Regions from separate parts of the Enterobacter cloacae complex sp. HYC033_NIDB genome, predicted to be linked through region 3. Evidence: predicted binding sites of a transcription regulator. Region 3 holds the regulator's gene; each other region holds the start of a gene.
What was found. The regulator Fur, encoded in region 3, represses iron uptake genes when iron is present. The targets are predictions, from matches to a motif close to ATAATAATGAGAACNACTATCAA.
Positions count from the first base shown of each region.

Region 1: the regulator Fur is predicted to act here: its motif matches at 4,597-4,619, upstream of bfd (bacterioferritin-associated ferredoxin).
Region 2: the regulator Fur is predicted to act here: its motif matches at 3,747-3,769, upstream of O1721_RS19800 (Nramp family divalent metal transporter).

Region 1 covers NZ_CP115123.1:322,941-330,148, forward strand. Annotated here, with positions in the region: gene rpsS (30S ribosomal protein S19) at 1-237, opposite strand, end outside; gene rplB (50S ribosomal protein L2) at 254-1,075, opposite strand; gene rplW (50S ribosomal protein L23) at 1,093-1,395, opposite strand; gene rplD (50S ribosomal protein L4) at 1,392-1,997, opposite strand; gene rplC (50S ribosomal protein L3) at 2,008-2,637, opposite strand; gene rpsJ (30S ribosomal protein S10) at 2,670-2,981, opposite strand; gene O1721_RS01645 (prepilin peptidase) at 3,362-3,835, shown strand; gene bfr (bacterioferritin) at 3,819-4,295, opposite strand; gene bfd (bacterioferritin-associated ferredoxin) at 4,368-4,562, opposite strand; gene tuf (elongation factor Tu) at 4,741-5,925, opposite strand; gene fusA (elongation factor G) at 5,995-7,208, opposite strand, start outside.
Region 2 covers NZ_CP115123.1:4,133,195-4,140,402, forward strand. Annotated here, with positions in the region: gene ipdC (indolepyruvate decarboxylase) at 1-775, opposite strand, end outside; gene mgrA (L-glyceraldehyde 3-phosphate reductase) at 962-1,960, shown strand; gene O1721_RS19795 (DUF2502 domain-containing protein) at 2,087-2,434, shown strand; gene O1721_RS19800 (Nramp family divalent metal transporter) at 2,468-3,706, opposite strand; gene nupC (nucleoside permease NupC) at 4,052-5,239, shown strand; gene O1721_RS19810 (sensor domain-containing phosphodiesterase) at 5,286-7,208, opposite strand, start outside.
Region 3 covers NZ_CP115123.1:2,181,942-2,189,149, reverse strand. Annotated here, with positions in the region: gene seqA (replication initiation negative regulator SeqA) at 1-438, opposite strand, end outside; gene ybfF (esterase) at 622-1,395, shown strand; gene ybfE (LexA regulated protein) at 1,524-1,811, shown strand; gene fldA (flavodoxin FldA) at 1,967-2,497, shown strand; gene fur (ferric iron uptake transcriptional regulator) at 2,789-3,235, shown strand; gene chiQ (ChiQ/YbfN family lipoprotein) at 3,378-3,704, opposite strand; gene chiP (chitoporin ChiP) at 3,752-5,149, opposite strand; gene O1721_RS10455 (LacI family DNA-binding transcriptional regulator) at 5,660-6,661, shown strand; gene O1721_RS10450 (ADP-ribosylglycohydrolase family protein) at 6,695-7,208, shown strand, end outside.

The DNA of each region.
Region 1 (7,208 bases), 1.9 Mb from region 3:
AGTACGAGTCGGTGCGAATTCACCCAGTTTGTGACCAACCATTTCGTCGGTAACAAAGACTGGAACGTGCTGACGACCATTATGGACAGCGATGGTCAAACCGATCATGTTAGGAAAGATCGTTGAACGACGGGACCAAGTGCGCAGGGGCTTCTTGTCTCCGCTTTCCACCGCTTTCTCTACCTTCTTCAGCAAGTGCAGGTCAATAAAAGGACCTTTCTTGAGAGAACGTGGCATGGCTTATCCTCTAAAATTATTTGCTACGGCGACGTACGATAAATTTATCAGTACGCTTGTTGCTGCGGGTCTTCTTACCTTTGGTCTGAACGCCCCACGGAGTTACCGGGTGCTTACCAAAGTTACGACCTTCACCACCACCATGTGGGTGGTCGACTGGGTTCATCGCAGTACCGCGAACGGTAGGACGAACACCACGCCAGCGTGCAGCACCAGCTTTACCCAGAACGCGCAGCATATGCTCAGCATTGCCAACTTCGCCCAGAGTAGCGCGGCAGTCTGCTTCGACTTTACGCATTTCACCAGAACGCAGACGCAGGGTGACATAAGCACCGTCACGCGCAACGATCTGAACGTAAGTACCCGCGGAACGCGCCAGCTGACCGCCTTTACCTGGTTTCATTTCTACGTTATGAACGGTAGAACCAACCGGGATATTGCGCATCGGCAGGGTGTTGCCTGCTTTGATTGCAGCATCAACGCCAGACTGAATCTGGTCGCCAGCTTTCAGGCCTTTAGGGGCCAGGATGTAACGGCGTTCGCCATCTTTGTACAGAACCAGCGCGATGTTCGCGGAACGGTTCGGATCGTACTCAAGACGCTCAACAACTGCTGGGATACCGTCTTTGTTGCGTTTGAAGTCAACAATACGATAAGCCTGCTTGTGGCCACCACCGATGTGACGAGTGGTGATACGGCCATTGTTGTTACGACCACCGGATTTGCTGTTTTTTTCCAGCAACGGAGCAAAAGGTTTGCCCTTGTGCAGCTCAGGGTTAACCACTTTAACTACGTGGCGACGACCCGGAGATGTCGGTTTACATTTAACAACTGCCATTGTATTACTCCTCCGACTTACTCAGCGCCGCCAACGAAGTCCAGGTTCTGGCCTTCTTTCAGGGTGACGTAAGCTTTTTTCCAGTCGCTACGACGACCGATACGCTGTCCGTGACGTTTAACTTTCCCTTTAACTACCAGGGTGTTAACGACTTCGACTTCGACTTCAAACAGTTTCTGCACAGCAGCTTTGATCTCTGCTTTGGTCGCGTCTTTAGCAACTTTGAGAACGATGGTGTTTGTTTTTTCCATCGCAGTAGACGCTTTTTCAGAAACGTGCGGTGCGCGCAGCACCTTCAGCAGACGTTCTTCACGAATCATGCCAGCATCTCCTCAACTTGCTTAACAGCATCAGCAGTCATTACGACTTTGTCGAAGGCGATCAGGCTAACCGGGTCGATACCAGTCGCGTCGCGTACGTCAACCTTGTGCAGGTTACGCGCGGCCAGGAACAGGTTCTCGTCCAGCTCACCGGTGATGATCAGCACATCTTCCAGAGCCATGTCTTTCAGTTTCTGTGCCAGCAGCTTAGTTTTAGGCGCTTCAACAGAGAACTTCTCGACAACGATCAGACGATCCTGACGTACCAGTTCGGACAGAATGCTTTTCAGCGCGCCGCGGTACATCTTTTTGTTAACTTTTTGACTGTGGTCCTGTGGACGCGCAGCGAAGGTCACGCCACCTGAACGCCAGATCGGGCTCTTGATAGAACCTGAACGCGCACGGCCGGTACCTTTCTGGCGCCATGGCTTTTTGCCTGAACCAGTTACTTCAGCACGAGTCTTCTGAGCACGAGTACCCTGACGAGCACCAGCTGCATAAGCAACAACAACCTGGTGAACCAGCGCTTCGTTGAAATCACGACCGAAGGTAGTTTCGGAAACAGTCAGCGCGCTCTGCGCGTCTTTCAATACTAATTCCATTGCTATCCCCTTACGCCTTCACAGCTGGTTTAACGATCAGGTCGCTACCGGTTGCACCCGGGACCGCACCTTTAACCAGCAGCAGGTTGCGCTCAGCGTCAACACGTACTACGTCCAGGCTCTGAACGGTTACACGTTCGTTGCCCAGCTGACCTGCCATTTTCTTGCCTTTGAACACTTTGCCCGGAGTCTGGTTCTGACCGATAGAACCCGGAACGCGGTGAGACAAGGAGTTACCGTGAGTAGCGTCCTGGGTACGGAAGTTCCAGCGCTTAACGGTACCAGCAAAACCTTTACCTTTAGAGGTACCGGTTACGTCAACTTTTTTAACGTCAGCAAACAGCTCAACGCTAATGTCCTGACCTACGGTGAACTCTTCGCCTTCAGCAAGACGGAATTCCCACAGACCACGGCCAGCTTCAACGCCAGCTTTAGCGAAGTGACCCGCTTCTGGTTTGGTTACACGGTTAGCTTTTTTAGCACCAGTGGTAACCTGAATAGCGCGGTAGCCATCGTTAGCCAGATCTTTAACCTGAGTAACGCGGTTTGCTTCAACTTCGATTACGGTTACTGGGATAGAAACGCCATCTTCAGTGAAGATGCGGGTCATACCCACTTTTTTACCGACTAAACCAATCATTGTTTCAACCTCTCAATCGCTCGATGACCTGATTAACCCAGGCTGATCTGCACGTCTACACCGGCAGCCAGATCCAGACGCATCAGAGCATCAACGGTTTTCTCAGTTGGCTCAACGATGTCAACCAGACGCTTGTGAGTGCGGATTTCGTACTGATCACGCGCATCTTTGTTAACGTGCGGAGAGATCAGAACGGTAAAGCGCTCTTTGCGGGTCGGCAGCGGGATCGGACCACGGACTTGCGCACCAGTGCGCTTAGCAGTCTCGACGATTTCCGCGGTTGATTGATCGATCAGACGATGATCAAACGCTTTAAGGCGGATACGGATTCTTTGGTTCTGCATGAGACCAGAGCTCCAATTATTTTATAAACGAAAATGATTACTCCTCAAACCCATTACGATTGATGGGAGAGTGTAACCGTTCTTACGTAGCTCCCCAATTGGGAGCATTGTTGAGTAACAAAGTGAGCTACTCTGGTTCAGATTGAACCCGCCGTCAATTACGACAAGCCCGCGCATTATACGTAAATCAGAGAAAGACGCAAGTGCCGTTTAGAAATTAAGCGCCAAAGACGTACTATACGTAAGGCCGCGCAATTTTTTATGCAAAGTATCCCTTCTCAACTCTTTGTCTGAAGCCGCTACGCAATTGCTGTTTTTACACATTGCCGGGCATGCAGATTATTACGAGTATGCGCTCAAACCATTTTGAGGCTCTCGCTATGCTACTGTCCCTCCCCTTTCTGCTGATCTATTTTGCGTTATCGGCCTTGCTTGTTCGCACCGATATTCGCACGGGGCTTCTTCCCGATAAATTTCTTTGCCCGCTGCTGTGGACGGGCCTGCTCTACCAGCTTTGTCTCCATCCTGATTTTTTGCCGAGCGCGGTAGTGGGTGCGATGACAGGATATGCCGGATTCGCCATTATCTATTGGGGATACCGGCTCATCTGCCGACGTGAAGGGATGGGATATGGCGACATAAAATATCTGGCGGCGCTGGGGGCATGGCATGGCTGGTGTGTACTACCAATACTGGCATTAGTGGCCGCGTTAATGGCTCTGCTGTATCTGGTTGCTTTCTCGTTGTTTACCCCTGATAAGCAGGCATTAAAAAACCCACTGCCTTTTGGGCCATTTCTGGCGGCAGCGGGTTTATGCGTTGGCTGGGAAAGCCTGATTAACTTTCCACTTTGATCTGAGACTGAAGGTAGTTCTGTAGGCCAATTTTGCTAATGAGATCCAGTTCGGTCTCAAGCCAGTCGATGTGCCCTTCTTCATCGGCCAGGATCTGGATCATCATATCGCGGCTGACGTAGTCATGTACGCTGTCCGCATAGGCAATGGCTTCACGCAGATCTTTTGCACCCTCCAGCTCCAGCCGGAGATCAGAACGCAGCATCTCTTCGACATCTTCTCCGATGCCCAGTTTTCCGAGATCCTGTAGGTTAGGAATGCCTTCGAGGAATAAAATACGCTCAATGTATTTATCGGCGTGTTTCATTTCATCAATGGACTCATGGTATTCAACATCGTTGAGGCGAGTCAGTCCCCAGTTTTTAAACATTCTTGCATGGAGAAAATACTGATTGATTGCGACAAGCTCATTTCCCAATAATTTATTGAGATAACTTATGATTTTAACATCACCTTTCATTATATAGTCCCTCCGCTTCCACTCATTGAAGCGTAGATCGGGCTACGGGGATGTCAAAAAAAAGATAGAGGCTTACGCGATCTCTTTGAATTCCGGGATCTGCATCAGTTCGTCCTGCATGATCTCACGCGCTGCGCGAACGCATTTACCGCATTGATTTCCCACCGGAACAAACTTGCGAAGCTGCTGGAAAGATTGTGGTTGAAACTGGCGAACGGCCTGACGAATTTTTTTGTCGCTTACACCATTACATAAACAAACGTACATAAAGACTCCCGTTCAAAATATGCGCAAAGTGTAAGTGAGAATGGTTATGATTACAATAGCACGGGCTTCGGAATACGTGGCGGGAGAAAGCAAAAAATGCGAATTTTTATGACAATGCCCCAACGGCAGAAAACAAAAAAGGACGCCGGAGCGTCCTTTTTATTTCAGGGATAATTAATTAGCCCAGAACTTTAGCAACAACGCCCGCGCCAACGGTACGGCCGCCTTCACGGATTGCGAAACGCAGACCGTCGTCCATCGCGATTGGGTGGATCAGCGTCACAACCATCTTGATGTTGTCGCCTGGCATTACCATCTCTACGCCTTCTGGCAGTTCGATGGTACCGGTCACGTCAGTTGTACGGAAGTAGAACTGTGGACGGTAGCCTTTGAAGAACGGAGTATGACGGCCGCCTTCGTCTTTGGACAGAATGTACACTTCAGATTCGAACTTGGTGTGTGGCTTGATTGAGCCTGGCTTCGCCAGAACCTGACCACGTTCGATTTCTTCACGTTTGATACCACGCAGCAGAACACCAACGTTCTCACCAGCACGGCCTTCGTCCAGCAGTTTGCGGAACATTTCAACGCCAGTACAGGTAGACTTCGCAGTCTCTTTGATACCAACGATTTCAACTTCTTCACCCACTTTGATGATACCGCGCTCTACACGACCGGTAACAACGGTACCACGACCGGAGATGGAGAATACGTCTTCGATTGGCAGCAGGAATGGCTTGTCAATCGCACGCTCTGGTTCTGGGATGTAAGAATCCAGGTAGCCAGCCAGTTCGATGATTTTCTCTTCCCACTCTGCTTCGCCTTCCAGCGCTTTCAGCGCGGAACCACGAACGATTGGAGTGTCGTCGCCTGGGAAATCGTACTGAGACAGCAGTTCACGAACTTCCATCTCTACCAGTTCCAGCAGCTCTTCGTCATCAACCATGTCACATTTGTTCAGGAACACGATGATGAAAGGAACGCCTACCTGACGACCCAGCAGGATGTGCTCACGAGTCTGAGGCATAGGGCCGTCAGTCGCAGCAACAACCAGGATCGCGCCGTCCATCTGCGCAGCACCGGTGATCATGTTTTTAACATAGTCGGCGTGGCCTGGGCAGTCTACGTGTGCGTAGTGGCGAGTCGGGGTGTCATACTCAACGTGAGAGGTGTTGATGGTGATACCACGAGCTTTTTCTTCTGGTGCGTTATCGATCTGGTCGAAAGCACGAGCAGCACCGCCGTAGGTTTTAGCCAGTACGGTGGTGATTGCAGCAGTCAGGGTAGTTTTACCATGGTCAACGTGGCCGATAGTACCAACGTTGACGTGCGGTTTTGTACGTTCAAATTTTTCTTTAGACACGGCTATATTCCTTACTATAGTGCTCTCCCCTTCGGAGAGAGCACGGGACTTAGGTTTTAATCCTGTGGATTACTTACCACGGGCTTCGATAACGGCCTGAGCAACGTTGTTCGGCGCATCATCATACTTCAGGAATTCCATAGTGTATGATGCACGACCTTTGGTCAGAGAACGCAGCTGAGTCGCATATCCGAACATTTCAGACAGCGGAACTTCAGCGTGGATCTTAACGCCAGTTACTTCGGATTCCTGACCACGCAGCATACCGCGACGACGGCTCAAGTCACCGATAACGTCACCGGTGTTCTCTTCAGGAGTTTCTACTTCAACCTTCATGATCGGCTCAAGCAGAACTGGTTTTGCTTTCTTAAAGCCTTCTTTAAAGGCAATAGACGCAGCCAGTTTAAACGCCAGTTCAGAGGAGTCAACGTCGTGGTAAGAACCGAAGTGCAGACGAACACCCATGTCTACAACCGGGTAACCAGCCAGAGGACCAGCTTTCAGCTGCTCCTGGATGCCTTTATCAACGGCAGGGATGTATTCGCCAGGAATTACACCACCTTTGATGTCGTTGATGAACTCGTAACCTTTAGGGTTAGAGCCCGGCTCCAGTGGGTACATGTCGATCACAACGTGACCGTACTGACCGCGACCACCAGACTGCTTAGCGTGTTTACCTTCAACATCGGTAACTTTCGCGCGAATCGCTTCGCGGTAAGCAACCTGAGGTTTACCCACGTTCGCTTCAACGTTGAATTCACGCTTCATACGGTCAACGATGATGTCCAGGTGCAGTTCACCCATACCAGCGATGATGGTCTGGTTAGATTCTTCATCAGTCCATACGCGGAATGATGGGTCTTCTTTCGCCAGACGGCCCAGAGCCAGACCCATTTTTTCCTGGTCAGCTTTGGTTTTTGGTTCAACTGCGATGGAGATTACCGGCTCAGGGAATTCCATACGCTCCAGAATGATCGGGTGATCCGGGTCACACAGGGTGTCACCAGTGGTCACGTCTTTCAGACCGATAGCAGCAGCGATGTCGCCCGCACGAACTTCTTTGATCTCTTCACGTTTGTTAGCGTGCATCTGTACGATACGGCCAAAACGTTCACGCGCCGCTTTCACGGAGTTCAGGATGGTGTCACCGGAGTTAACCACACCAGAGTAAACGCGGAAGAAGGTCAGGTTACCCACGAATGGGTCGGTAGCAATTTTGAACGCCAGTGCAGAGAACGGCTCGTCATCACTTGCGTGACGCTCAGCCGGAGTATCTTTACCGT
Region 2 (7,208 bases), 2.0 Mb from region 3:
CGTAAAAACCGCTCTGTCGTTCGTCAAAAATGCCCTTGCCCATCAGCATGGTGGCGTGTGCCATCGGCACCTCTTTCACCCACGTCTGAAGGGCCGTGCGCAGACCATGGCGGAGTACCAGGAAGTCCGCTAACAGCGCGGTGCGTTTGCTCGTGGACAAGCGCTTTTCGGCAGCCTCACGGAACGCCTGCAAGCAGGCTGAATCAGCCGGTGCGGGATTAACAGTGAGAGCGCTTACAGGGGGCGTAGCGGCTTTTTTCGCCACATCAGCGGGCAGCATCAGGTAGCCCGGACGGCGCTCCCGCAGCATAGTGGTCAGGACTCTGTCAATTTCATAGCAGGCGTTTTGTTCGGTAAGCACCGCCTGTGCAACGGTGATGGGTTCGCTCATATGATAGAAATGGCGGAACTCGCCGTCACCCAACGTATGGTGCAATAACTCTCCTCGCTGCTGCGCCGCCATACCCGGGGCCCCCACAATATGGAGGACGGGAACATGTTCAGCAAAGCTGCCCGCCACACCGTTCATGGCGCTTAACTCCCCAACGCCGAATGTCGTCAGGAGCGCGGCAAAGCCCTTACAGCGGGCATAGCCGTCTGCGGCGTAAGACGCGTTCAGTTCATTGGCACAGCCCACCCAGCAGATGTCCGGGCTGTCTATCACGTGATCGAGAAATTGCAGGTTATAGTCGCCCGGCACGCCAAACAGATGATCGGCACCACAATCTGTTAGTCGGTCCAGCAGGTAATCGGCGACGCAATAGGGGGTACGCATATTATAAGTGTCCTTCTGACGTTGACCTCACTCTGAGTATTAAATAAGCGTGAAGCGTGTCCAGAATTGGCGACAATCAGGGTCTGGAAAGAATGCTTTACGAAAAAAGCTGAGCTATGCTCATTTTCTTCAGGTTAGTGTAAACGTATACACTGATGTTTCTTTCCAGCGCCAGAGGTCTCGCCAATGGGTTATCAGCCTGACAAAAATCGTTATCAGACAATGCAATATCGCCGCTGTGGGCAAAGCGGCCTTAAGCTTCCCGCCATCTCGCTGGGGCTTTGGCATAATTTTGGCGACGCGACGTTACTCGAAAACAGCCGTCAACTTTTACAGCGTGCTTTCGATTTGGGTATTACGCATTTTGACCTTGCCAATAATTACGGCCCGCCTCCTGGTTCGGCCGAACGTAATTTCGGGCGCATTTTGCAGGAGGATTTCCTGCCCTGGCGCGATGAGCTGATCATCTCCACTAAAGCGGGCTACACCATGTGGGACGGGCCTTACGGTGACTGGGGCTCACGTAAATATCTGATCGCCAGCCTGGACCAGAGCCTCAGGCGTATGGGGCTGGAGTATGTCGATATTTTCTATCACCACCGCCCGGATCCACAAACGCCGCTACGTGAAACCATGAAAGCGCTTGACCATGTGGTGCGTCAGGGCAAGGCGCTGTACATCGGTCTGTCCAACTACCCGGCAGAAGTGGCAAGGCAGGCGATTGAAATACTGGAGGATCTGGGCACGCCATGTCTGATCCACCAGCCGAAGTACTCCATGTTTGAACGTGCGCCTGAAGAGGGGTTGCTGGACGTGTTGCAGCATAAAGGGGTGGGATGTATCCCCTTCTCCCCCCTGGCGGGCGGACAGTTGACCGATCGCTATCTGAACGGTATCCCGGCGGATTCTCGCGCAGCAAGCGGCAGTAAGTTCCTTAACCCGGAGCAGATCACCGACAAAAAGCTGGAAAAGGTACGCAAGCTGAATGCGCTGGCGGAAAACCGGGGGCAAAAGCTATCGCAAATGGCACTGGCCTGGATCCTGCGCCACGATGCGGTGACATCCGTGCTCATCGGCGCAAGCAAGACCGGACAAATTGAAGATGCAGCAGGCGTGCTTGAGAATTGTCGGTTCACGGCAGAAGAGCTGAAGACGATAGATACGATCCTGTCCAGTTCAGATTAAAAACACTTTTAGCAAAAAGTGCTCTCGTTCATGATTTAGGAGTTGAGGCGATGAAACGAATGTTTACCAACTCGTAAAATTGCGTTAACAGGTCGCACAGCGGCCCCGATCGTGAAGGAGAAGAGTATGTTCAGGTCACTGATTCTTGCAGCGGTATTACTGGCTTCGGCCCCGCTGGTCGCCAGTGCGGGCGAAATCACCCTGTTGCCATCGATTAAATTACAAATTGGCGATCGTGATGACTACGGCAGATACTGGGACGGTGGCTACTGGCGCGACCGTGACTACTGGCACCGCCATTATGAATGGCGTCAAAACCGCTGGTGGAAACACGATAACGGCTATCACCGTGGCTGGGATAAGCGTAAGGCTTACGAACGCGGCTACCGCGAAGGCTGGAACGATCGTGACGACCGCCGTGGCGGCTGGGGTCATGGAAAAGGCAGAGGCCACGGTCACGGCCATCACCATTAACAACAAAAAGGAGCCTTCCGGCTCCTTTTTCTTTTACAGGCCTGCGGCTGTGCCTATCAGCAACCACAAGTTTAACGCCACCACCACGACCACAATGGCCCACCCGGCGCGCTTCACCCACGTCGAATTCACCAGTTCGCCCATCAGCGATTTATTACTGGTGAAGATCAGCAGCGGCACCAGCGCCAGCGCAATCCCGAAACTTAGCAGTACCTGACTCATCACCAGAATGCGGGTCGGATCCAGCCCCATCAGGATCACAACAAAGGAAGGCAGCATCGTGACCGAGCGGCGAACCCACAGCGGAATATGGAAACGTACGAACCCCTGCATCACCACCTGCCCGGCCAGTGTCCCCACAACCGTAGATGAAAGACCCGCAGCAACCAGGCTTAAACCAAAAATAGTGGCAGCGGCATGACTCAGCAACGGCTCCAGCGTCAGGTAAGCCTGGTCGAGATCGGCAACCCCGGTATGCCCGTTAAAGTGGAACGCGGCGGCGGCGGTCGCCATCATCGCCAGATTCACAAATCCGGCAATGGTCATCGCGATAGTCACATCCCATTTCGAGGCGGAGTAGCGCTCTTTACTCGTCCCGCCATGCAGATTCTGGGTTAATGAAGAGTGCAGATAAATGACGTGCGGCATGATGGTCGCCCCCAGCACCCCGGCAGCCAGAAAAACGGCTTCAGAAGTGGGTAACGACGGGATCACCATCCCTTTCGTCAGCTGCGCCAGATTCGGCTGGGAGAAAATCAGCTCAACAATATAGGCGGCAGCGACGAACAGCAGCAAGCCGCCGATGACTTTCTCCAGCGGTTTTTGTCCCCGCCGCTGGAGCATCAGAATCAGGAAAGTGGCGATACCGGTCAGCACGGCCCCCTGAAGCAGGGAGACGCCCAGGATAAGCTTAAAGCCGATCGCCGCCCCGATAAACTCGGCGAGATCGGTGGCCATGGCGATAATTTCCGCCTGAACCCAGTAAAACCAAACTGCCGGACGTGGATAATGATCGCGGATTTGCTCCGCCAGGTTTTTTCCGGTAGCAATACCCAGCTTCGCGGAGAGCATCTGAATCAGCATCGCCATCAGATTGGCCCAGACCACAACCCACAGCAGTTTATAGCCGAAACTGGCCCCGGCCTGAATGTTGGTCGCAAAATTACCCGGATCGATGTAGCCAATCGCGGCAATGAATGCCGGTCCCATTAATGCGAACCGCAGCTTGCGTGCCGCTCTGCCGCTGCTACTCTCTACGCGACTATTCGTCATTTCTGCCTCTGGAAATATAGCCTTTGCTATGTTTTATGCTATCAAAATGAGAATGATTATCAAGTTCATTTGTAACGGTTAACATGATTTCTCTGATAGTCAGGAACGATAGACAGGCAGGTGGAGCAAGGTCACAGAATGTGAAAATGCGCAGACATTTGTGAAGCGTAGCACACAAACTTAACTTTTCACTCATTTACCTAACATAACAAAAATGTCTTGTTGATCACTATTTTTGAGACTCGTCACAGGATGTAACTATAGTGTGGGCTTGATCTCGTTTTCTTTGTGCTTGTTACATAGAATGTGCACGGAAATTAAACCTGCCTCATATTTGGAGCAAATATGGACCGCGTCCTTCATTTTGTCCTGGCACTCGTTGTCGTTACTGCACTTGCATTGCTGGTCAGCACAGACCGCAAAAAAATTCGTATTCGCTATGTTGTCCAACTGCTGGTCATTGAAGTTTTACTTGCGTGGTTCTTCCTGAACTCCAACGTAGGCCTGGGCTTCGTGAAAGGCTTCTCCGAAATGTTCGAAAAACTGCTCGGATTTGCCAACGAAGGGACAAACTTCGTCTTTGGCAGCATGAACGATCAGGGTCTGGCCTTCTTCTTCCTGAAGGTGCTCTGCCCTATCGTCTTCATCTCTGCCCTGATCGGTATCCTTCAGCACATCCGCGTTCTGCCGGTGGTTATCCGTGCGATCGGCTTCCTGTTATCGAAAGTTAACGGCATGGGCAAACTGGAATCCTTTAACGCAGTCAGCTCGCTGATTCTCGGTCAGTCTGAGAACTTCATTGCGTATAAAGATATCCTCGGCAAGATGTCCCGTAACCGCATGTACACCATGGCGGCAACCGCAATGTCTACCGTTTCCATGTCTATCGTGGGCGCGTATATGACCATGCTGGAACCAAAATACGTAGTTGCGGCGCTGGTTCTGAACATGTTCAGCACCTTTATCGTGCTTTCGCTGATTAACCCGTACCGTGTGGATGCCAGCGAAGAGAACATTCAGATGTCAAACCTGCACGAGGGACAGAGCTTCTTCGAAATGCTGGGTGAATACATTCTGGCGGGTTTCAAGGTTGCAATTATCGTCGCCGCGATGCTGATTGGCTTTATCGCGCTGATCGCTGCGCTGAACGCCCTGTTTGCGGCCGTACTCGGTATCTCCTTCCAGGGTATTCTGGGCTACATCTTCTACCCGATTGCCTGGGTGATGGGCGTGCCCGCTCACGAAGCGTTGCAGGTGGGCAGTATCATGGCAACGAAACTGGTTTCCAATGAGTTCGTGGCGATGATGGATCTCCAGAAGATTGCCAGCACACTCTCCCCTCGTGCGGAAGGGATCCTGTCCGTCTTCCTGGTCTCCTTCGCGAACTTCTCTTCCATCGGTATTATCGCTGGTGCGATTAAAGGCCTGAACGAAGAGCAAGGTAACGTCGTTTCTCGCTTTGGCCTGAAGCTGGTTTACGGTTCAACGCTGGTGAGCGTCCTGTCTGCCTCTATTGCAGCACTGGTTCTGTAATTCATACCGTGCAATAAAAACCGGGAGCCATCGCTCCCGGTTTTTTTTATGCCTCCAGCGCCGTCAGGGGCAGTGGTTTACCAATCAAATAGCCCTGCAAATAGTCCACGCCGAATCGCAGCAACATCTCGCGTTGTTCAGCCGATTCCACATATTCAGCCACCACACAAAGCGATTTCGTTTTGGCCATGTTGCAAATGGACTGCACGATCATCGCATCCATGCTGTCGGTGCAGATATCTTTCACGAAGCAGCCATCGATCTTAATGATATCGGCCTCCAGCCGCTTCAGGCGCTCAAAGTTGGCATAGCCGGTACCAAAGTCATCAATAGCAATGCGGAAGCCGTAATCCCGCAGCTGCTGGATATTGTTGATGCTGCTTCCCGAGTCAGAGAAAGCCTGTTCCTCGGTGATCTCAATGACGATATCTTGCGGCGCAATGGCGTAGCGTTCAAAAAGCGCGATGATCTCAGCCGCTATCTCATTTTGCATCAGCGTCAGCGGCATCAGATTAACGGAGAACCGCGTTCCGGCCCGTTCGGACGGATGGCTGCGCATCCACATCAGCAATTTTTCCACCACGTTCAGGTCAAATCGGTGGCTCAGGTTAAACTGAGCAATTAGCGGAATAAAGCGATCAGGCGTGATGATCTCCCCCTCGCTTTCAAGCCTTGAGAGGATTTCAAAGTACCCTTCCCCACGCGCGTTATGGATTGGCTGGGCGTAAAGGTGAAGCCCTCCGACATCAAGGGCGCGTTTTATGCGGGCCAGCATCAGCACTCTGTCCGTCGTCTGACCGGAGACATCATCCAGACTGTTGGTTAACGCCAGGACGTTATGCCCGGCACAGGACTGCTCGGAGAGCCAGCTCAGCTGACCCAGCGTATGATGCAGGCTTTCTCCATCCGGCACTTCACCCCAGGAGGCGCCAAACTCGATGTCGAGCTCAGTCTTGTTCCAGACAATCTTACGGCTGTTCAGATGATCAACCATATATTGCAGACGTTCAGCCGTGCCCGGCCCCAGCAAGACCACTACCAGCTCACTGCCCGGCAACTGGAAGAGCTTCTCGTCTTTTTGCAATAACGGTTGCAGCGACGCGGTTATCATCTTTTTACAATGTACACGCATGAGGATGCCGTAGTGACGGCTCAGGAATTCGAGATTATCCAGGCGCAGGCAGCAGACTTTAGCCTCGGGATGGTGCTGTAAAAACACTTCCAGCGCACGAATGTTAGGCAGACCGGTGAGCGGATCGGTAAGCGCCCTCTCCTGCCACCCCTGTTTCAGCCATTCACTTTTCTGATAGATCCGCGACATGTAAAGCAGGCAGATGGCGAAAGAGATAAGCACCGACAGGATAAAGGAGAGCGAGTGGCCCGATTCAACGCCATTAAGAAAATTATAATTATAGGTCAACAGCATGAGCGCCGAGGCCGCCCAGAATAAAGAGATGAGCGCATAGCTCAGACGACCAATCCCCAGGGTGAAAAGAATGAAAACGATTGGCATCAAATAACCCGCAATAAACTGCGACTCAAAAGGCGCGCATAAAATAGCGATCATCGAGATCAACAGCATCAGCCACACAACGATAAATAACGCTTTTTTGTGACAAAAGAGGGGCTTCACGCTTCGCCGCCAGAATGTTCGGGCATAGCGAGGATTAATAATCATTCTTAACGGATAATAGAACATCATGGTGAAAATCAGGGCGGCACAAATCAGACTCTGAATATCGATAACGTTATAAATTGCAGAGCCTTCGCCGAAATAGGAGGAGATTGTCACCGGGAAATCAAATAAATATCCCGCCAGATACATCGATAATTTGATGCCCACAGGCACCATAAATCCGAGCCAGAAAATACGTATACCAATGTACTTATTCGGTATGCTGTGTCGCCAGCGCTTGCCCAGCACCAGACGGATGACGCCACAGGCGGCGAAGACGGTAAACGTCTGACA
Region 3 (7,208 bases):
CCAGTATGGTGTACCGGGAACGTGTTTGGGTTTGGTTTGGTTGCCATTTTGCAGCAGGGTCTGCTCGTCGCCTGCGAAGTAAACGCGCGTGCGACCGTGCAGCGACTCTGTCGCTTCTGCAAATGCGTTGTTATCCAGTGAGTAAAGTGTAGACAGCACCAGCATAAAGCGGTTAACCGCCTTTTTCTGCTCGGCATATTCATCGGACAGCAGCAGCTCGCGCATCGCTCGCACTTTGTCTTTTGCCGGCATGACGGCAGGTTTTACTTGTGCAACAACGCTCGGCTGAGACACGACATCTTTAGTGACAGGAGTGGGCTGTGAGGCGGCGGAAATTTTGAGCATGCGCCGTAAAATGTCGGACGCGCTCTCCCCAATATGCCGCGTCTGGCTGGCAATATACTGATAGAGTTCGTCATCAACTTCGATTGTTTTCATCTTAATCCAGTGCGATATCTTATCTGAATACAAGTCGTTGAGATTATAAGGTCAAATCCCAACAGCGGATAGCGTCAAACCAGGTTGGCGGCAAAAGTCAGATTAAACTGGATCCTTGCCCCCGGGCGGCAGAATGGTCAACATGATACCCTAACCTGACAAACCTAAAAAAAGAACTTTGCCATGAAATTGAATACCCGAGCGCAAACTGCACAATCGCCGAACAATAATTCTCCCATCGTACTGGTTCACGGCCTGTTTGGTAGCCTGGATAATCTGGGTGTGCTGGCGCGCGATTTAGTGACCGATCACGCGATCCTCCAGGTTGATATGCGCAATCACGGTCTTTCTGGGCGCTCGGAGGAGATGACCTACGCAGCCATGGCGCAGGATCTGCGGGACACCCTCGATGCGAATAATATCCAGAAAGCGACGCTTATCGGGCATTCAATGGGCGGCAAAGCGGTGATGGCGCTCACTGCGCTGGCCCCTGAGCGAATTTCCGGGCTGGTGGTCATCGACGTTGCGCCCGTCAATTACGACGTTCGCCGTCACGATGAGATTTTTGCCGCCATCAATGCGGTCACCGAAGCGGGTGTCGCAACCCGCCAGCAGGCGGCTGCCGTTATGCGTGAGCATCTTGATGAGGAAGGCGTAGTTCAGTTCCTGCTGAAATCGTTTGTTGACGGACAATGGCGCTTTAACGTCCCGGTATTGTGGGATCAGTATTCGCATATTGTGGGCTGGGAAACCGTCCCCGCCTGGCCGCACCCTACCCTTTTTATTCGCGGCGGCAACTCCCCTTACGTCACTGACGCGTACCGTGACACGCTGCTGGCGCAATTCCCGCAAGCTCGCGCTCACGTCATTGCCGGTGCCGGGCACTGGGTACACGCGGAAAAACCGGATGCCGTCCTGCGCGCCATTCGCCGCTATCTTACTGATACAGCGAATTGATTAAAAAGCCAGCGACCGGAAGACGACGGGCTTCCAGTCGTTGGCGTGTGGATTTGGGTGATGTATGATGGCGCGCTTATCGCCCGGGCATTAGCAGGGCGGCGTGTTTCCCCCGAAGTCTCAGAATCATGGCCAAAGAACAAACGGACCGTACGACACTAGATCTGTTCGCGAATGAGCGTCGACCGGGACGACCGAAAACGAATCCGCTTTCGCGCGATGAACAGCTGCGTATCAATAAACGCAACCAGCTTAAACGCGATAAAAATCGTGGGCTTAAGCGTGTCGAACTGAAGCTGAATGCCGATGCCGTCGATGCGCTTAACGAATTAGCTGACGCGCGCAACATCAGCCGCAGCGAACTGATCGAAGAGATGCTGATCGCCCAGCTTGAGACGTTACGCGGCAAGGCGTGAGTCAGAAAATCCCCAATATTACCTTTTTCATGTAGCACAGAGTGCAGTCCTGCGTGATAGCTGTTTCCGCAGGGTTGCCTGTTCTGCTATTATTGCCCTTATCCGTGGACAATTTGCGCCACCATACCATTAAGTTTCAAGAGGTTATTTTACTCATGGCAATCATCGGCATTTTCTTTGGCAGTGATACCGGCAATACTGAAAATATCGCAAAAAACATTCAAAAACAGCTCGGTAAAGACGTTGCTGATGTGCATGACATCGCCAAGAGCAGCAAAGAAGATCTCGAGGGCTATGACATCCTGCTGCTGGGCATCCCGACCTGGTACTACGGTGAAGCACAGTGTGACTGGGACGATTTCTTCCCGACGCTGGAAGAAGTAGACTTCAACGGCAAGCTGGTTGCCCTGTTTGGCTGTGGCGATCAGGAAGACTATGCTGAATATTTCTGTGATGCGCTGGGCACTATTCGCGACATCATTGAGCCACGCGGTGCGGCGATCGTCGGTCACTGGCCAACGGCGGGTTACCATTTCGAAGCGTCCAAAGGTCTGGCAGATGACGATCACTTCGTTGGCCTGGCCATTGATGAAGACCGTCAGCCAGAGCTGACCGCTGAGCGTGTAGAAAAATGGGTTAAGCAGGTTCGTGAAGAGCTGAACCTGGACGATATCCTTAACGCCTGATATCCCTGCGGCGCAACTCCGGTTGCGCCCGTTTTCCAGGTAAAACCGATTAAATTAATTGCTACAAACTTTTAACTTTTTCGCCCAGACCTGTACAATATCCCCCTGGTAAAAAGTGGGTGCCATCGAACAAGTTTGTTGGTGATACCACGTTTTTATAAGCATACTTTGCTTGAGACTTGCAGTTTTCATTTAGCCATGGCAGTTCTATAATGAGACGCATTATCCCAAGTGCATTTTCTGTCACTTCTTCTTTTGAAGTGAATCGTTTAGCAACAGGACAGATTCCGCATGACTGACAACAATACCGCATTAAAGAAAGCTGGCCTGAAAGTAACGCTTCCTCGGTTAAAAATCCTTGAAGTGCTTCAGGGGCCAGACAATCACCATGTCAGTGCGGAAGACCTTTATAAGCGTCTTATCGATATGGGTGAAGAGATTGGGCTGGCAACCGTCTATCGTGTGCTGAACCAGTTTGATGACGCGGGCATTGTTACTCGTCATAATTTCGAAGGCGGTAAATCCGTGTTCGAGCTGACTCAGCAGCATCACCACGATCACCTGATCTGCCTCGACTGTGGCAAGGTCATTGAATTTAGCGATGATTCCATTGAATCACGCCAGCGTGAAATCGCCGCCCGTCATGGCATCCGCCTGACCAACCACAGCCTGTACCTGTACGGTCACTGCGCTGAAGGCGATTGCCGCGAAGACGACCACGCGCACGACGCGAAATAATATCGTGTTCATACTCTGAGCCAGCCGTAAGGTTGGCTTTTTTTTGCCTGAAAAAAGTCCGGTGGCGCTGCGCTTACCGGGCCTACGGGCTGTGACACCGTTGTAGGCCCGGTAAGCGCAGCGCCACCGGGCATAAAGCAACTTATTTATTGTTATTGCGAATCTCGTCCCAGATCTTATCGCAACGCTTCGCCACTTCCTGATCGTTACCGCTTTTCCGCGCCTGGATACAGGCCTGGTAATCCATCACGCGAACATTTTCCTGCGTCGCAAACTGCTCATGCGCTTTCTCTTTTTTCAGCACATTCAGCACGCTCTGGCAGGCTTCAATCTTCTCTGGCGATCCTTGTGCTGTATTGATGCAGGCGCTATACGCCTCCTTCAGACGGAAGTCTTCTTTCTGCGCCTGATCCTGCGCACACGCCACCAGCCCCGATGCCAGCAGCGCAACGATTACCATTTTTTTCATCATATGCAGTCTCCATGCAGGCGGGATTTCGCCCGCCTGCGTGTTCATCAGAAGATTGTGAATGGCGCAATGACCATGAATTTCACGTCACGTTCATCCTGGAAGATGTTGCCGTAACCGCCCGCGTAGCTCGGGATATCGGAGTGGTTGTCATACTGGGTGAAGTGCAGTTTGAACATCGTGCCTTTCGCACGGCCCTCCTGAAGGGTGTAAATCGCATCCAGGCTGTATGAAGACTCTTTCAGACGGTAGTTCGGATCGTAGTAGGCGTCTGGCGTAGCCATATCTGCTGGCTTCGCGTCCCAGGCGTACGCGTAGGACGCACCCACCGCCCAGCCAGGCAGGTTCCAGTTCTTCAGGTCATACATTGCGCCGAAGAAGACCGCCTTTTCGCCGTCGGCGTTGAAGTCAGAGCGGTTATCCCACCAGATATCCAGACGACCATTGGAAGAGGCGTAGGTTGGCGTCATACGTTGCAGGAAGTAGCCCTGCTGCCCTTCTGCCTTGACCCATGTTCCCTCCAGACGTAAATCAACCTGACCTACCTTGTAGCCGAAGGTCAACGCCTGTAACCACGCGGTGCCGTCATAGATATCATTTACGCTGCCATCACTGACTTTGTCGCGCGTACCGTAGAACTGATAGCTGGTGCTCAGCGGGCTACCCGCGATATCAAATTTGTAGCTGGCTTTAGCAAAGTACTGATCGATATAGCCTTCAGCCTGACCAAAAGCAGCTTCCAGCACCAGATCGTTTTTGAAGTCGTACTTCGCCCCCAGCGAGTGGAGATAATCAACTTTGGTTTTTTTATCATTCTGATAGAACTTGTCCATCTCAATGTGCCACGGCGCTTTGTACTCGTTGGTCCACATATAGGAGAAGCTCAACGCCCCCGCATCGCCGTAGTCAAAATTAGCACCGGCTTCCGCACCCTGATAGGTACCTGGCATAAAGCTCCAGTGCGGTGCTAACAGCGTCTGACCGGTTGGCTGGATATAACCTCCACGCGCCCAGACCGGACCATATTTGAATTTTGCAGCCGCTTTATACAGGCTGATTCCGCTTTTATCGCCGGACCAGTCTTCGTCGTAGGCTTTATTGCTGGAGGAGAACGCAATTTCGTTCGGATGGCCGCTGTCGCCATTTTCGGCCATTTCAATTGCGGTGAACGCGGCAATATCGATCCCGAACATATCGGCGGCATATCCCGACTGGAAATCCAGGTTGGCGTTCCAGGTCGAGTGAGAAAGGTTGGTTTTGTATCTATCTTCAGTGACGTCTTTACGGTCACGCTCACGCTGCCAGTAATAAATACCGCCCGTGAGGGTGGAATCTTCAATGAAACCTGCTGCTTTTGCCTCTGGCGCAACCACCAGGCCCGACATTGCTGTCACACCGGCGATAGCCAGCGCCAGCGCACAACGTTTGCCACTGAACGTACGCATATGTTTATCCTCTTTGACGTATAAATTGCTGTTACCAAAGGCAAACAGCGAAAAAATAAAAAAGTAGCGTTGAGAAAAACCTCGTTGACTACAATGGTTAGACTATTTTTCGCGACGCGAATTATCAATCTCTTTCTGTAACGGGAATGTAAGAATATGAGCAACCGCACATATTTCATCGTTTTCTGTTACATTTCATTCATAACTCCAAAAATGCGGGCGTTTGACAGAAAACCTTTTATTTCCATAAACATGCAATCGGTTTCATCGTTTAAACATTTGAGATGTTTATTTTTTAATTGAAATCATTTATGAAAATAATAAATTTTGAATTGTTATTAATTCGCTGCGCAAAGCGGGTTCTCCCTTACTCTGACAATACCCGTTAAAGGATGTGAGATTGCTCGCTTTTTCTAAATTAACCGTCTGTTTTTACTGTTTCTCGTCTTGACGCCGCCAAAAGACCTCATTGATTATGTGGTCAGGTTATACGTATAAGTTGGCGCACATATGGCAAAAAGAATGACGCAACGCGATGTCGCTGCACTGGCGGGAGTTTCTCAGGCGGTGGTCTCAGTAGTGTTAGGCATGGGAAAACACGCCTATCCCCAGGAGACAGTTGCCAGAGTGGAAAACGCGGCGAAACAACTGGGCTATGTACCAAACCGCTTCGCCCAGGCATTGAAAACCAATAAAACACTGTCCGTGGCCTGTATTATTCCGGACATTGCCAACCCGTTTTATGCCTCGCTGATACGCGGGGTGCAATCGGTGATGGATGCCCATCGTTATGATGTCATCGTTGCCAGTACCGATGCTGTGCGGGAAAGGGAACTGCATTTTCTGAACTGGTCGGCTCAGGGGCGCGTCGATGCCGTAATTGGCACTTTTTTTCATGCCGGCGTTAATGATTTTGAACCCTATCTCATGGCCGGTTTTCCCATCGTCCGGATTGAAGCGGAGTATAAAACCGCCGGGAATTTGCCGTTACACAATATTTTTATCGACAACACCGCTGCCGCCCGCCGCGCTGTCGAATATCTGCTGGCTCAGGGGCACAAACACATCTGTATGATCGCAGGCGCTGGCGGCCCGGCTGGTGCCCGTGTGAAAGGCTATCAGCAGGCGATGGTGCAGGCTGGCCTTACGCCACAAATTCTTATGCAAGCAGATTTCTCAGAACCTACCAGCTATCAGTCCGCACTATCACTTTTCCGCAATGTTCCTCGCCCGGACGCTATCTTTGCCGCCAACGATGTAATGGCTATCGGCGTGATGCGGGCGGCAAGAGAGACGGGAATAACCATTCCCGGGCAGCTTGCCGTGGTCGGTTTTGATGATATCCCCTCGGCCGGACTGGTCACCCCTTCCCTGACCACTATCGCCCACTTTCCGGAACTAATCGGACAAAAAGCCGGTGAAATCCTGATGAATCACCTGTCCGGGGAACAGGATTCACCGGGAAGCACAACCGAAATGCCCTACCGCCTGGTAAAAAGGGAATCCGCCTGACTGGCGATTAATTACAGAGAAAAGGATGAAAAAATGGAATTACCTTCAGATTATTACCAGCGCGTTTACGCTGGGGTATTAGGGAAATTGATCGGCGTGTATCTGGGTCGCCCTTTTGAAGGCTGGACCTGGCAAAAAATCATGCGGGAACTCGGGCCAATACGGTATTACGTTAATGAAAAATTCAATCGCCCTCTGGTGATTACCGATGACGACGTAGCCGGAACATTCACATTTATTCGCGCGCTTGAGGATTACGCGTTACCGCCAGACCTGACAGCCGAACAGATGGGGCACTGTTGGCTGAATTACATCATTGATAAGCGCACTATCCTCTGGTGGGGGGGGAATGGTAATTCAACAGAACATACGGCGTGGCTGAATCTTAAAAAGGGTATCCCTGCCCCGCTGAGTGGCGCTATCGCCACCAATGGCAAAACCATCGCAGAGCAAATCGGCGCGCAAATTTTCATTGATAGCTGGGCGCTCGTGGCTCCCGGCCAACCGCAACTGGCGGCGTCTCTGGCAAAAACAGCCGCCAGCGTGA